4 regions of the Staphylococcus condimenti genome follow, and region 1 is predicted to be linked to each of the others. Evidence: riboswitches for the same ligand, from Rfam matches in the RefSeq annotation. Region 1 holds a riboswitch; each other region holds the start of a gene.
What was found. A riboswitch is a leader RNA that binds a small molecule or an ion and turns the genes downstream of it on or off. The one in region 1 is predicted to bind thiamine pyrophosphate.
Positions count from the first base shown of each region.

Region 2: linked by a shared signal. The riboswitch ahead of A4G25_RS09835 (thiamine phosphate synthase) and the one ahead of A4G25_RS04195 (ECF transporter S component) in region 1 are both predicted to bind thiamine pyrophosphate.
Region 3: linked by a shared signal. The riboswitch ahead of thiC (phosphomethylpyrimidine synthase ThiC) and the one ahead of A4G25_RS04195 (ECF transporter S component) in region 1 are both predicted to bind thiamine pyrophosphate.
Region 4: linked by a shared signal. The riboswitch ahead of A4G25_RS08765 (3-oxoacyl-ACP reductase) and the one ahead of A4G25_RS04195 (ECF transporter S component) in region 1 are both predicted to bind thiamine pyrophosphate.

Region 1 is NZ_CP015114.1:827,793-831,010, reverse strand. Features, by position in the region: gene A4G25_RS04200 (ABC transporter ATP-binding protein) at 1-938, opposite strand, end outside; gene A4G25_RS04195 (ECF transporter S component) at 951-1,526, opposite strand; TPP riboswitch at 1,628-1,732, opposite strand; gene auxA (lipoteichoic acid stability factor AuxA) at 1,981-3,218, shown strand, end outside.
Region 2 is NZ_CP015114.1:2,061,497-2,064,714, reverse strand. Features, by position in the region: gene panD (aspartate 1-decarboxylase) at 1-17, shown strand, start outside; gene A4G25_RS09840 (trypsin-like serine peptidase) at 315-1,160, opposite strand; TPP riboswitch at 1,443-1,553, shown strand; gene A4G25_RS09835 (thiamine phosphate synthase) at 1,622-2,194, shown strand; gene thiO (glycine oxidase ThiO) at 2,197-3,218, shown strand, end outside.
Region 3 is NZ_CP015114.1:969,452-972,669, reverse strand. Features, by position in the region: gene A4G25_RS04960 (peptide ABC transporter substrate-binding protein) at 1-354, shown strand, start outside; gene A4G25_RS04955 (MsnO8 family LLM class oxidoreductase) at 515-1,507, shown strand; TPP riboswitch at 1,613-1,711, shown strand; gene thiC (phosphomethylpyrimidine synthase ThiC) at 1,895-3,218, shown strand, end outside.
Region 4 is NZ_CP015114.1:1,778,466-1,781,683, forward strand. Features, by position in the region: gene A4G25_RS08760 (LLM class flavin-dependent oxidoreductase) at 1-1,199, opposite strand, end outside; gene A4G25_RS08765 (3-oxoacyl-ACP reductase) at 1,330-2,082, opposite strand; TPP riboswitch at 2,195-2,296, opposite strand; gene A4G25_RS08770 (hypothetical protein) at 2,442-2,639, shown strand; gene A4G25_RS13390 (SdpI family protein) at 2,671-3,093, opposite strand; gene A4G25_RS08780 (hypothetical protein) at 3,194-3,218, shown strand, end outside.

The DNA of each region.
Region 1 (3,218 bases):
TGACCTTGGTAGGTCATTTTACCGCGATACTTGATCAACTGCATCATAGATTCTAGCAATGTTGTTTTGCCTGAACCGTTTTTTCCGGTAATAGTAATCCATTCTCCAGCCCCGATTTCAAATTCCGGGATTTGAATTAATGATTTTTTACCGCGTATAATTTCACCATTACGGAATTGAAAATCAGGTTGGATTTCAGAATCTGATGGCAAAGTACTTTCAGGTGCATAATCCCAAGCACGAGGATGCCACACACCATATTCAGTTAATAATGCTTCATGTTGATGTAAAATAACTTCAGGTGTATCATCGGCAATAATCTCACCGTGGTAATTCATTAAAATAACACGGTCAATATGTTCCCAAATATGTTCAACTTTGTGTTCAACGATTAAAACAGTTTGGTCATGCCACATTTCTTTAATATGATTCCACAGATCTTCAGTAGCATCCACATCTAACATTGCTGTTGGCTCATCTAAAAAGAGGGTGTGAGCTTTTTGTAAGACTGTTTCAGCAATTGCTAATTTTTGTTTCATTCCGCCACTTAACTTTTGTACAGTTTGCTTTGGTCCCACATCTAAATCAACTGAAGCTAAAGCATCTAAAATTAATTGATCCATTTCTTTGCGGGGGACTTGTCTATTTTCTAATACAAAAGCAAGTTCTTCATAAACTTTCGGCATACAAAATTGAGTATCAGGATCTTGGAAAATAACACCACTATTTAAATCAACTTCTAGTTCATCATACTTCATCGGAAACTCTATTAAATTAGGAACAATCCCACTTAGTACATTGAGTAATGTACTTTTTCCACATCCTGATGGTCCTAATAATAAGACTTTTTGCTTATCCTGTATTTCTATATTTAAGCCATCAAATATTTTGTCAGGCGCATTTGGATATTTGAGTCGTAAATTTTTGGCACGTAACAAGGTGAATTCTCCTTACAAATTATCGTAATCTTTTTGAGAAGCAGGTCTGAATAATTTCGTAACACCTGTCTTATCGAGTGCTTTAACTAAGTAATAAGGGAAGAGACCTGCAAGTACAATACCGCTGATACAACGGAAGAATACATATAAGAACAAGTTCCAACCTGCAACTTCTCCTAAATAACCATAGTAGTAGTCGATAGGGAAAGTCACTAGTGCGGCAGCTAAACCAGCAAGCATTGCGACCATTACTGTACGTGATTTGTAACGGAAAATCGCAAAAATGATTTCACAAGCTATCCCTTGCAATAATCCATAAACCATTGTTGCAATATCAAAGCGTCCCATAACAATTGTTTCACCAGCACCCGCTGCAAATTCAGCAAGTATTGCAATACCAGGTTTAGGGATGATCAAGTAAGCTACGACTGCAGCTGCGAACCACATACCATAAGAGAGTTCTTCAAGGTGTAGTCCAGTGACTTGCATCGCTTTGTAAACTAAATTCCAAATGTTGTAAATAATAGCGAAAACCACTGCAATTAATACAGTTACCAAGATGTCTGAAAGTTTAAGTCCTTTTGACATAAGCAATAATTCCTCCTATAAATAAAAAACACACAAACTTGTCTAGCAAGCTGCGTGAAATAGGCATCGGAACAGACCGGCATAGCCCTTATTAAATTGCCGGCAGACATCCCACACTTTCCTACGCTAGTCTCAGCTAGATCAGGTTCAAAGGGTTTGAAGCAAAACTGCTTCATCTCAGTTACGAAACACCCCTAGTGCTTTCTATATTGATTTATAATAAATGTATGCTTTTTAAACGTGATTGTCAAGGTGCTTTTAGAACGTTAAGGCTTACTATTACAATATCCTTTAGGATTTTTATGAATAAGCATTTTAAGCATTAATTTAGGGTATTAACCGATTGAGAGTAAACTTTAATTCCTATATACTATGTACTACCATAGAATGATTTATTGCATTCACTAAAGACACAACACTTATGTTCCTATATAATAACTATGAGGTGAAAAACATGTCGTATTTTAAGAAGCACGCTGAGATCATTTTTAGTTTGATTATTGGCATTGTTTCACTTTTCATTGGAATCATAATACTTTTGAATTTGTCCTTTATTCATAAGCTTGCTAAGGGGAGCAAGGTTGATATACATATTTATAATGTGTGGGATTTTATCAACGCATTTTTCGGAGAAATTATCCGGATTATGAGTCGGTTTATCGGCCAGTTCCCTATATTCAGTGCCATATTTATCATAGTATTCGGCGTTGCATTATTATGGATTGGTTATTTGTTATTCGTGACAACAAAATATGATTATGACATTTCAATATTCTTCCTAATTGTGGGAATTTTATTCTTTATTATTACAATTATCTTGATGACACAAGTCTATGGCTTTGCGGCAATTATTTTTGTTGTACCATTTATCGTGCATACAGGTTACATTGTCTATAAAGATGATTTGAACCATAATCATAGAAAAGAACACTATTTATGGATAATTTCTGCATATGGAATTAGTTATTTAATAACACAAATTGCATTATATGGCCGTATCGAGAGTCATGAAATTGCGATGATAGATATTTTAAGTGTAAATGCTTTCTTCATCGTAATGTGGATACTAGCCCAAATATCGATTTGGAATTTCCTTTTCCTTAGAAGATCATTACCGCTTACTAAAGCAGAGCTAGGCGAAGAGATGGAGTATTCTCGTACGGATAAAAATGGTGCAATGAGCCAGACGAAAGAACAATTCCGTGAGTTCCAAGAACGTACACAAGAATTTACACATCGAACTCGACGAAGCATCGATTTAGAAAAAATCAGAAATAAACGTGATAAATTCAAAAACACAATCAAGGAAAAAATTGATATACAAGACGATGATATTCCTAACTGGATGAAACGTCCAAAATGGATTAAACCGGGAATTGTTGAACTGATTTGCGGTATTGTTTTATTCTTATTTACCTTATTAGAATTGAATAACAGAAATGCTTTATTTGCCTCAGGTGAATGGGAATTATCCCAAACTTCTTACGTCATTGAATGGATTACTTTATTCTTACTGTTAGTTGTGATTATAATTTATATCATTACAACATTAACGCATTTCTTACGTGGTAAATTTTATTATGTACAAATGTTCATGATCAGTATCTTATTCTTTAAATTGTTGACTGAGTTTGTGAATATCATGATTCACGGGTTGTTATTATCTATTTTTATCACACCAATTTTATTAAT
Region 2 (3,218 bases), 1.2 Mb from region 1:
ATACAGTTGTGTTGTAATTAAGGATGACCATTTTATATTATCTATAGTTATATTTATGTACTTGTGCATTGAAGAAGGTAAGTAAAATATAATAAATACAACAACATTATGGCATACCAAACCCCTTACTATTGGCGTAGTAAGGGGTTCTTTTTGGTATTATTGGTGGTTATCGTCGTCTTTGCTGCGATGGTTCAACCAATATGCAAACCGCACAACGATGCAGCTTCTATCGTCGAAACGATAAAAGTATATATCGTTTCTAACAAAAAGCCTTTGCTATAGATTTTCAGCAAAGGCTTTTTTGAATTCTATTATTTAATATGTGTACGAACGAAGTTGCCTGTGGCACCATTCATTGCTTCGCCGCCAGCCATTTCTGCTTTGGCGTAATTTGTTGTTGAATTTGCCCATATGTTGTAGCCATACGTACGTAAACCGAAGATTTGATAATTGCCGTTGACCATTGGTGAACCTGACGCACCTGCACGGAATTTATCTTTCGTTTGTAATTCAGTACCGTTTGAAGATTTTTGGATGAAGCGGTAACTGCTCCAATGCGTCTTTGTATTGTCGCCATTTTGCCAAGGATAACCTACAGAATATAACTTCGTGTTATATTTCAGACCATTAATCTGTGAATTTGAAGCTAATTTTAATGGTGTTGCATATTTAGACATTTTTTCTTTCGTATACACCAAAGCGACATCTGCATTTGGTACTTTCACGACTTTTGTAGCATGAAAAGTATAAGGACGTTTAGATCCATCTCTTGCCATATCGAATGAAATATATTTTGGATTAGCTGCAGAACCTTTCGCATTATCAATTACATGTGCATTAGTAACGAAAGTATAGTTGCCGATGACTGTGCCCGTTCCCATACTGTCTTTTCCTAAACCTTTCCAACCATCTTTATTACTTACTCTTCCAACTGCTTTATATTTCGTATTCATTGTATTTGAAATATGATGAATGTCTAAGACACTATTTGAGATTTTTTTAGCTTTCGGATAAGCTGTTGCCTCATTATTACTTGCCATTCCATTATAGTAATAGTCCCCAGCCGCATGTGCTTCTTCTCCGCTCATACCTGAAAAAGAAAAGCCTACAATAGCACAAACTGCTGCCATTCCTACTTTAAAACTTTTAACTTTCATCTTTAATTTGCCCCTTATTATTAATTTAATAATGAATTGTGTTGCATTGAATGCTAAATACATTTTACTTTTAAAAGAAAGATAATACAATCTATTTCTGAATTTAAATTATACTGATAAACTCTCTTTACTTTACCTGTTGCTTTTTCGCCCTACTTCCTTTATGATGATTTTGTAAAGTAATGGTGATGCGGTTTAAGATTATGAAAATATTGCATTAATACCTCGCTACACGATTTGTTAGTGCACTTTCTCGCATTGCTTAACAAAGAAAAATAACAATAAGTCCACTGGAAGTGCCTGTTCATACAGGCTGAGATTCTCATAGGGATGAGAAAATTCTTGGAACCTGATCCAGTTTATACTGGCGTAGGAAAGTGGCGTATTGCACTTTTTGATGCGCTGTTTTCCTATATGGAAGCAGCGCTTTTTTTGTGGCTAAATCGAAGAAGGTATTTAATATGTATGTTGCGATAACGCCATATCGCGTATTAACCCAACAAGATTTAATACACTATATAGAAATTGAATCAGTGATTGATACATTAATTTTCAGAACACCTATGGAACCAAAAGAATTAATAAATCTCATAAAAAATTTAATGCAAGCAGGTTTTCCTAAAGACAAAATTACAATCCATACTGATACCGACACTCTACAAAAACTAGATTTGAATGCCATTCATTTTCGTGAAGGAGATGAACGTGCGTACAACTTTAAAACAGCAAACCCTGATATTTGCGTCAGTATGTCGACACATAACAGCCAAAGTGCGCAAGCAGCTGAGGCGCACAACTTGGACTATATCTTGTTCGGTCACCTTTTCCAAACAAAATCTAAACCAGGAAAAACACCAAGGACAAACTCTGAAATCGAGTCAGTATTAAATGTCAATATTCCAGTTGTTGCATTAGGTGGCATAAATGCAGACACATTAAGTCTTGTGCCAAAAGGATTTTCAGGCATTGCTGCGATTTCGTATTTCAGAGAACAGGATTTAGAGACCATTCGTTCAGCAAAGGAGGCTGAGTAAAAATGTTTGATTTAATTATAGTTGGTGCAGGCGTAATTGGAATGTCGATAGCTCGTCATTTAAAAGATAGCGGTATGCAAATTGCATTAATCGATCGTGATATTGAAGGACAGCATGCTTCTTATAAAGCAGGAGGTATGTTGGGTGCACAGAATGAATTTAAAGAAGACAGTCCTTTATTCCGACTTGCTCTAAAATCACGAGAAAAATTCAACGCTTTAAGTATAACTTTAAAAAAAGAAACTGGTATCGATATCCAGTACCAACAAAATGGACTTATCAAGATTGCGACAAATGAGAGAGACGTAGACGATTTGCATCAACAATACGAATTTTTGCATCAACATGATAACGATGTTCAATGTTTAAATAATACAGACTTAGGCGAATTGACACATTACCTGGTTAAAAGTTCTGAAGCAATGATGTATGTGCCTCATGATCATCAAATTAATGCGAATCATTATACAAAAGCCTTGCACACTTCACTGACATCAGATGATTCAGTAACGCGCTTTAATCATACAAATGTAGAAAATATAGAACGAGAAAATCATCATTATATTGTATCAATTAAAAATAAAAACAAAACGACTGAATTAAAAGCAGAAAAAGTAGTTGTAGCTGCAGGAGCTTGGGCAGGATTTTTAGCGCATGATTCTGAAATACAAGAAAGAGTCAGTGGTGTCAAAGGCGAAGTCTTATTAGTAGAAAATGACGATTTAGATTTAAAACAAACACTGTTTATGACTAACGGGTGCTATATCGTACCAAAACCGCCAAACCGTTTTTTAATCGGTGCTACTAGTTACTTTGATGATTATTCTGTTGGTGTCAGTGTTGAAGGCAAAGAGTGGTTATTGCGAGAAGCGATTGAACGTGTTCCAGAACTTGCGAGCAGCCGCGAATTAAAATATTGGTCAGGCGTACGCCCCTGGACACAAGGCGAACAACCAATTATGGATGAAACAAAACCTGGTCTTTGGGTAATCACGGGTCATTATCGTAATGGCATTTTACTGTC
Region 3 (3,218 bases), 140 kb from region 1:
GGTTGGGGACCAGACTATCCGGACCCGATGACTTATTTAGATACTATGACAACAGGCAATGCCCAAAATAACACAGGCTGGGGCAGTAAAAAATATGATAATATGTTGAAAGAAGCAAACGGATCATTATTGAAAAAGCCTGATGAACGTATCAATAAACTAAAAGATGCTGAAGAGTTTATGTTAAGTGAGGCGCCAGTAGCACCAATTTATCAACAAGGTGCAGCAAGTCTTCGTAACCCTCAATTGAAAGGTATTGTATATCATGAAATTGGCGGAGAAACTACACTTAAACATGCTTATATCGATAAGAGCATCGATAGAGAAACAGGAAAGAAAAAGAAAGATCAATAAAGTGAGATTTAATGGGAGAAATTCACTTCAAAAAGAAATTTATATAATAATGCACACAGTCTATACGGCTGTGTGTTTTTTTAGAGAGAAAACTATTAAATTGACTTTAAAAACAAATAAATCTAGCATTTAAGAAAAGAAATAGATTGGGGTGGATATAATGTTGCCGATAAGTATTTTAGATCAAACACCAATTAATAAAGGACAAACTGTTACAGAAGCTTTGAATCATACGTTAGAATTAGCACAACTTGCAGATCAGTCAGGTTATACACGTTATTTTCTATCTGAACATCATAATCTTAAAGATGTGGTAGGAACTTCTCCAGAAATATTGATTATGTATTTGCTTGATCATACAAAACAAATGAGGATTGGTTCTGGAGGCGTTATGTTGCAGCACTATCATCCTTTAAAAGTAATTGAACAATTTCATTTAATGGATAAACTATCAGATCAACGTGTGGATTTAGCAGTAGGTAAAGCACCCGGCGGATACCCAAAAGTTGTTGATTTATTACAAGAGGAACTACAAAAACCATTAAAGCATTTTGATGAAAAGTTCTCACTTTTAAACCAGTTGAACACTCAAACATATACTGGTCATAGTGAATATGAAGGAATTCGTACTGCACATCGTGATGAAACAGACGGACCTGTGCCAGTATACTTGTTAGGAACAAGTGAACATTCCGCAATTCAAGCAGCAGAAGCACAAACAGGTATTGTCTATGCATATTTCATCAACTCTGATTTGTCAGAGTTGGAAAAAGCGTTAAAAGCATATAAATCACGTTATCCAAAAGGGCGATTCATCGTATCGATACCTGCTGTGGTTACAGCAGATGGAAATCAAAAGCTACCTTTCAGATTTTCACAAAGACATTATGAATTAACATTTGAAGACGGCAGCAGAATTGTATTAAATACGAAACAACAAGTGGATGAATATCGTAGTGAGTCAGAAAAAAGTTTTGAAGTAGTTGAGAAAAAAATGAAAATTATCAGTGGTAGCAAAGAAGAAGTAATAAATACATTGAATGAGATTAACAGAAGCGGTTTAATTGATGAATGGATGCTGCACATGCCTGTTCAAAGCCATAAATTAAGAATGAATACAGTCAGAGAATTGGCACCAGTGAATTCAAAATAAAAATTGCAACTACTAAAAAAATCGAATGATATTAATTGTATTTCATTTTAGATTTTGACTTGAACATTAAAATAATGAATGTTAATATAAATTTGTAAATTAAATATTCATTGCTAGGGGTGCCGTATAGGCTGAAAGATATATTATCAACCCTTTGAACCTGATCTAGTTAGCACTAGCGTAGGGAAGCGTGTAAACATGATAAGAGAAATTTGAATTCGAAAATATGTATAGTCTGTATTAGGCTAGTCGTTACATAATTTTTTCGAAGTTATAAAAATAGATTCTTTTCTACGCATTCATAAATTAAATGAATGCGTTTTTATTTTTATTATGTGTTTTTCGGCAAATGCGTCTCCTAGCATTGATTTGAGGAGGCTATTTTTAATGAAACAAGATGAAATTGAATTGAAAAAAGGATTCCTAGCAAGTCGCAGAATTTTTAAACAAGGTGAGGAAGATGATATACGTGTTCCTTTTAGAGAAATCGAATTAAGTGATACTGTGACTGAATATGATACACAAGTTAATGAACCTTTTGTGGTTTATGATACTGCAGGTCCATATCATGAAGAAGAATATGAAGTAGATGTACAACGCGGTATTCCAGATATACGTTCAAAGTGGATTCTTTCGCGTGATGATGTTGAAAGTTATGAAGGTCGCAGAGTGCAATCAATCGATAATGGATTTAAAAAAGAAGGTCATAAAAAATTTGTTGAAACACCATTTAAATATCAGCCTAAACGTGCTCAAAATGGTAAGCGAGTTACACAAATGCATTATGCAAGACAGGGTCTAATTACAAAAGAAATGAAATTCGTAGCACTACGTGAAGGTGTTGAACCTGAATACGTTCGTGATGAAATTGCCCGTGGACGTGCTATTATTCCTAATAATGTCAATCATCCTGAGTCAGAACCAATGATTATTGGAAAAAATTTCCAAGTTAAAATCAATGCGAATATCGGAAATTCTGCTGTGTCTTCATCTATTGAAGCAGAGATTGAAAAATTGGTATGGGCAACACATTGGGGTGCAGATACAATCATGGATTTATCTACAGGAAAAAATATTCATGCGACACGAGAATATTTATTAAGAAATTCACCCGTACCTGTCGGTACAGTTCCGATTTATCAGGCTTTAGAAAAAGTGAATGGTGTCGCTGAAGATCTGACTTGGGAAATTTATAGAGATACACTGATTGAACAAGCAGAACAAGGTGTAGATTACTTCACCATTCATGCAGGTGTTTTATTACAGTACGTTCCATTAACAGTTGATCGTTTAACAGGAATTGTTTCGCGTGGAGGTTCTATCATGGCGCAATGGTGCCTTGCACATCATGAAGAAAGTTTTTTATATGAGCATTTCAGTGATATTTGTGAGATCTTGAATCGTTATGATATTGCAGTCTCTTTAGGAGATGGGTTGCGACCAGGTTCTATTTATGACGCGAATGATGAAAGTCAGATTGCTGAATTGAAAACATTAGGAGAATTAACAGACATTGCTTGGGAACATGATGTACAAGTAATGATAGAAGGCCCAGGACATATTCCAATGCATAAAATTAAAGAAAATCAGTATTTAGCTGATTTTTATTGTAAGGAAGCACCGTTTTATACATTAGGACCACTCACAACAGATATTGCACCAGCGTATGACCATATTACTTCAGCAATCGGGGCAGCTCAAATTGCGAGTC
Region 4 (3,218 bases), 950 kb from region 1:
CCAGGAAGTGTTGGTGGCATTAAATTAAAACCATCTGCTACGCCTTCATTGAACCAATGCTCCATTTCATCCACAATTTCTTCTGGTGTACCAATCAATGTTAAATGACCACCGCCTGCATTCAAGTAACCTAATAATTCACGTACTGTAGGATCCGTATCCTTAATAATTTCTAATACTGTTTCATAACGTCCTACGGGTCCAGTGAAATCTTCAACTGGAGGTAAACCTGGTACTTTTTCATCTAGTTCCCACTCAGTGCAGTCTTGTTGAACGAAGAAACTTAATTGCTTTAAAGCAGTTTCAATTGGTAATTTTTCATCCAAAGCTGCTTTCTTTTCTAAAGCTTCTTCGTGCGTATGTCCTACATAGGTTACTAAACCCGGAAAAATTTTAAGACTCCGGTCAGTGTTGCCTTTCTTAGCAATCTCAGTATCCATGCGCTTTCTGAAATTTCTTGCTTGCTTAATATTCCATGAAACAGAATAAACAGCATCTGCATATTTTACTGCTAAAGCTACGCCTTGTTTTGAAGCTCCCGCTTGCATTGCGACAGGTTTGCCTTGCGGGCTGCTTGGTGTTGAAAGTGGGCCCTTAACTGCAAAATTGACACCTTTATGGTTAAAAGGCTGGATTTTTTCAGAGTCGACCAACTTATTTGATTCACGATTATGTTTAAAATCTTTTGGATGCCAGGATTCAAATGCAGCATTCATTACCTCAGCAAATTCATCAGCAATTGCGTATCTTTCATCGTGATTCGGCAACTCTGCCATACCATGATTTTTGGCTTCAAAATCGGTCATAGAAGTAACCAAATTCCAACCAACACGTCCACCAGAAATATGGTCGAGGCTTAATAATTGTCTTGCAGCTGTATAGGGATTAGAAAATGTACTTGAGATTGTTGAAACTAAACCTACATGTTCTGTTACCTGTGAAATAGCTGTCAAATTGACAATTGGATCAAACCAAAAAGCAGGCATTGTTGTATCGTCTTTAGCAGGAAAAGACTGATTATCAGCAAAAAAGACAGCATCAAATAAACCGCGTTCTGCAGTTTGTGCTAACTCTTGATAGTAAGTAATATCTCCAATGCGTTCTACGCTTGAATCAGGCATGAGCCATGCTGCTTGGTGATGGCCAGAACCAAAAATTAGAATACCGATATGCAGTTGTTTATTTTTTTGCTCGGACATTACTATTCACCTCAGATTAATTATTTTAAAAGAATGAGAAAGAGGGAGAACACGCTCTCCCTAATCATTTATTTCCTATTGAAAAACTGCTTTATTACTTAGAATAAAATGCAATTTTAAATGTACGTTTTTAATTCATTGTAAGACCGCCATCTACTGTAATGTTTTGCCCAGTAATGCCTTTAGCTGATTCAGATACTAGATAAGCAACCATGTTGGCAACATCTTGAGGTGTTGTCACTTTTTTCAACGGTGTAGTTTGTGCAATTAAGTCAAAGACTTCTGGTGTAGTTACAGCACTTGCATCTGTTGTTTTTAAAAGTCCTCCTGAAACAACATTTGCTGTAATACCATATTGTCCTAATTCAGATGCGATATTGCGCGTGAAGCCGATTAAGGCAGCTTTTGCAGTTGTATATTCATGATAAGGAACTACAGGATTCTGATAAAGATTAGTACCAATACTTACAATACTTCCGCTTTGATGTTCAATAAATTGAGGAACAACACTTTGAACCACATTAAATGCTGCTTTTAATGTGCCGTCAATTTGTTGTTGATAGTCTTCCCAACTCATATCAGGAAAGGCTTTTTGTGCTGTTGGATCAAATTTAAAACCAACAAGTGCATTGTTCACAACTGCATCAATACGGCCGAACTTCTCAGTTCCTTCTTTTACCAGCTGGTCTACTTCTTTACGGTCAGTTACATCTGCTTGCAATGCAATAGCCTGTTCATTTCCAATTTCTTTTGCAAGTTGTTCAGCAGCTTCTTTACTTTGGTTATAATCAATGATGATATTGAAACCTTGCTCAGCAAGTGTTTTGCTGATTACTTCACCTAACCCACGTGCACCGCCTGTTACGAGTACTGTTTTTGCCATATTCATCCGCTCCCTTTTTCTATAAATGAACATAAAAAAATACGCATGATTACTAGAATCAGCGTAGGCAGAGAGCAGTCTGCGGTCTGTATAAAAGCAAACCAGTGCATACTGCGGTTATCTCACACTTTCCTACGCTAGTTTCAGCTAGATCAGGTTCAAAGGGTCTGAGGAAATCCTCATCTCAGTTTAAAAAACACCCCTAGTGCGTATTATTTTGTTACTTTCAATGTAGCTTGATTTTGTAGACGTGTCAAGAAAGGGCACTATTAACATTTTAAGCGTGAAAACAAGATGGTGAAAGTGTTATGATAGAAAGGAATTCTAGCAGATAATTTTAGATGAATGGAGGGATTTGAATGTTCTGGTTAGGAATGTCATTCCCAATCTTGGCAGTAGGTTTCATTGTGATGGCTGTACGTGAAGAAAAGAAACGTAAAGCAAAGCAAAAAGAAAAAGAAGCAAAATGGGAAGCAGAAAAAGCGCATGAAAATAGCGGAACGTCAGATGAATCTACAAATCATCATTCGAATGCCGAGAAAGAAGTTAAGCATTAATTGAATATATGACAAAAGGCTAGCTGTGTTGCTAGCCTTTTTGTTTGTGATTGAAGTTGTAAAGTTTGATTTCGGTAAGGGCAATAATTAATCCAGTGCCTATTAAATAAACTAGAACTTGTATCCAAAATGATATTTGTTTATATGAGGTTATTAAATCAAACCAAATCCATATAAAACTTATTATTAAGAATATAATGTGGATTCGTTTGAAATTTTGTTGAAAATATTTTTGAGCAACAGTCCATGCTTCTGATGATTTCAACGATGATGGTGTACGATAACCGATAAGTAAATTACGTTGATTTATAACATCCTTGTCGATGAGGCGAAAGATTAAATAATTGACGATTAGAATTAATAATGTGATGCCGAATAATAACATGATGAATTCCTCTCTTATATTTATTCTAAATATAAGATAAAAAGAAAAGCAATACAATATTATATTCATTTTTTAAAGGAATATTCAATATGATAAGCTAACAATGTGAGATGAGTAATGTAAGGAGGGGGATTATATGGCTAAATCAAAACTGGAACATGAAAATGAAATGCGTCAATCTGTTTTTTGGAGAA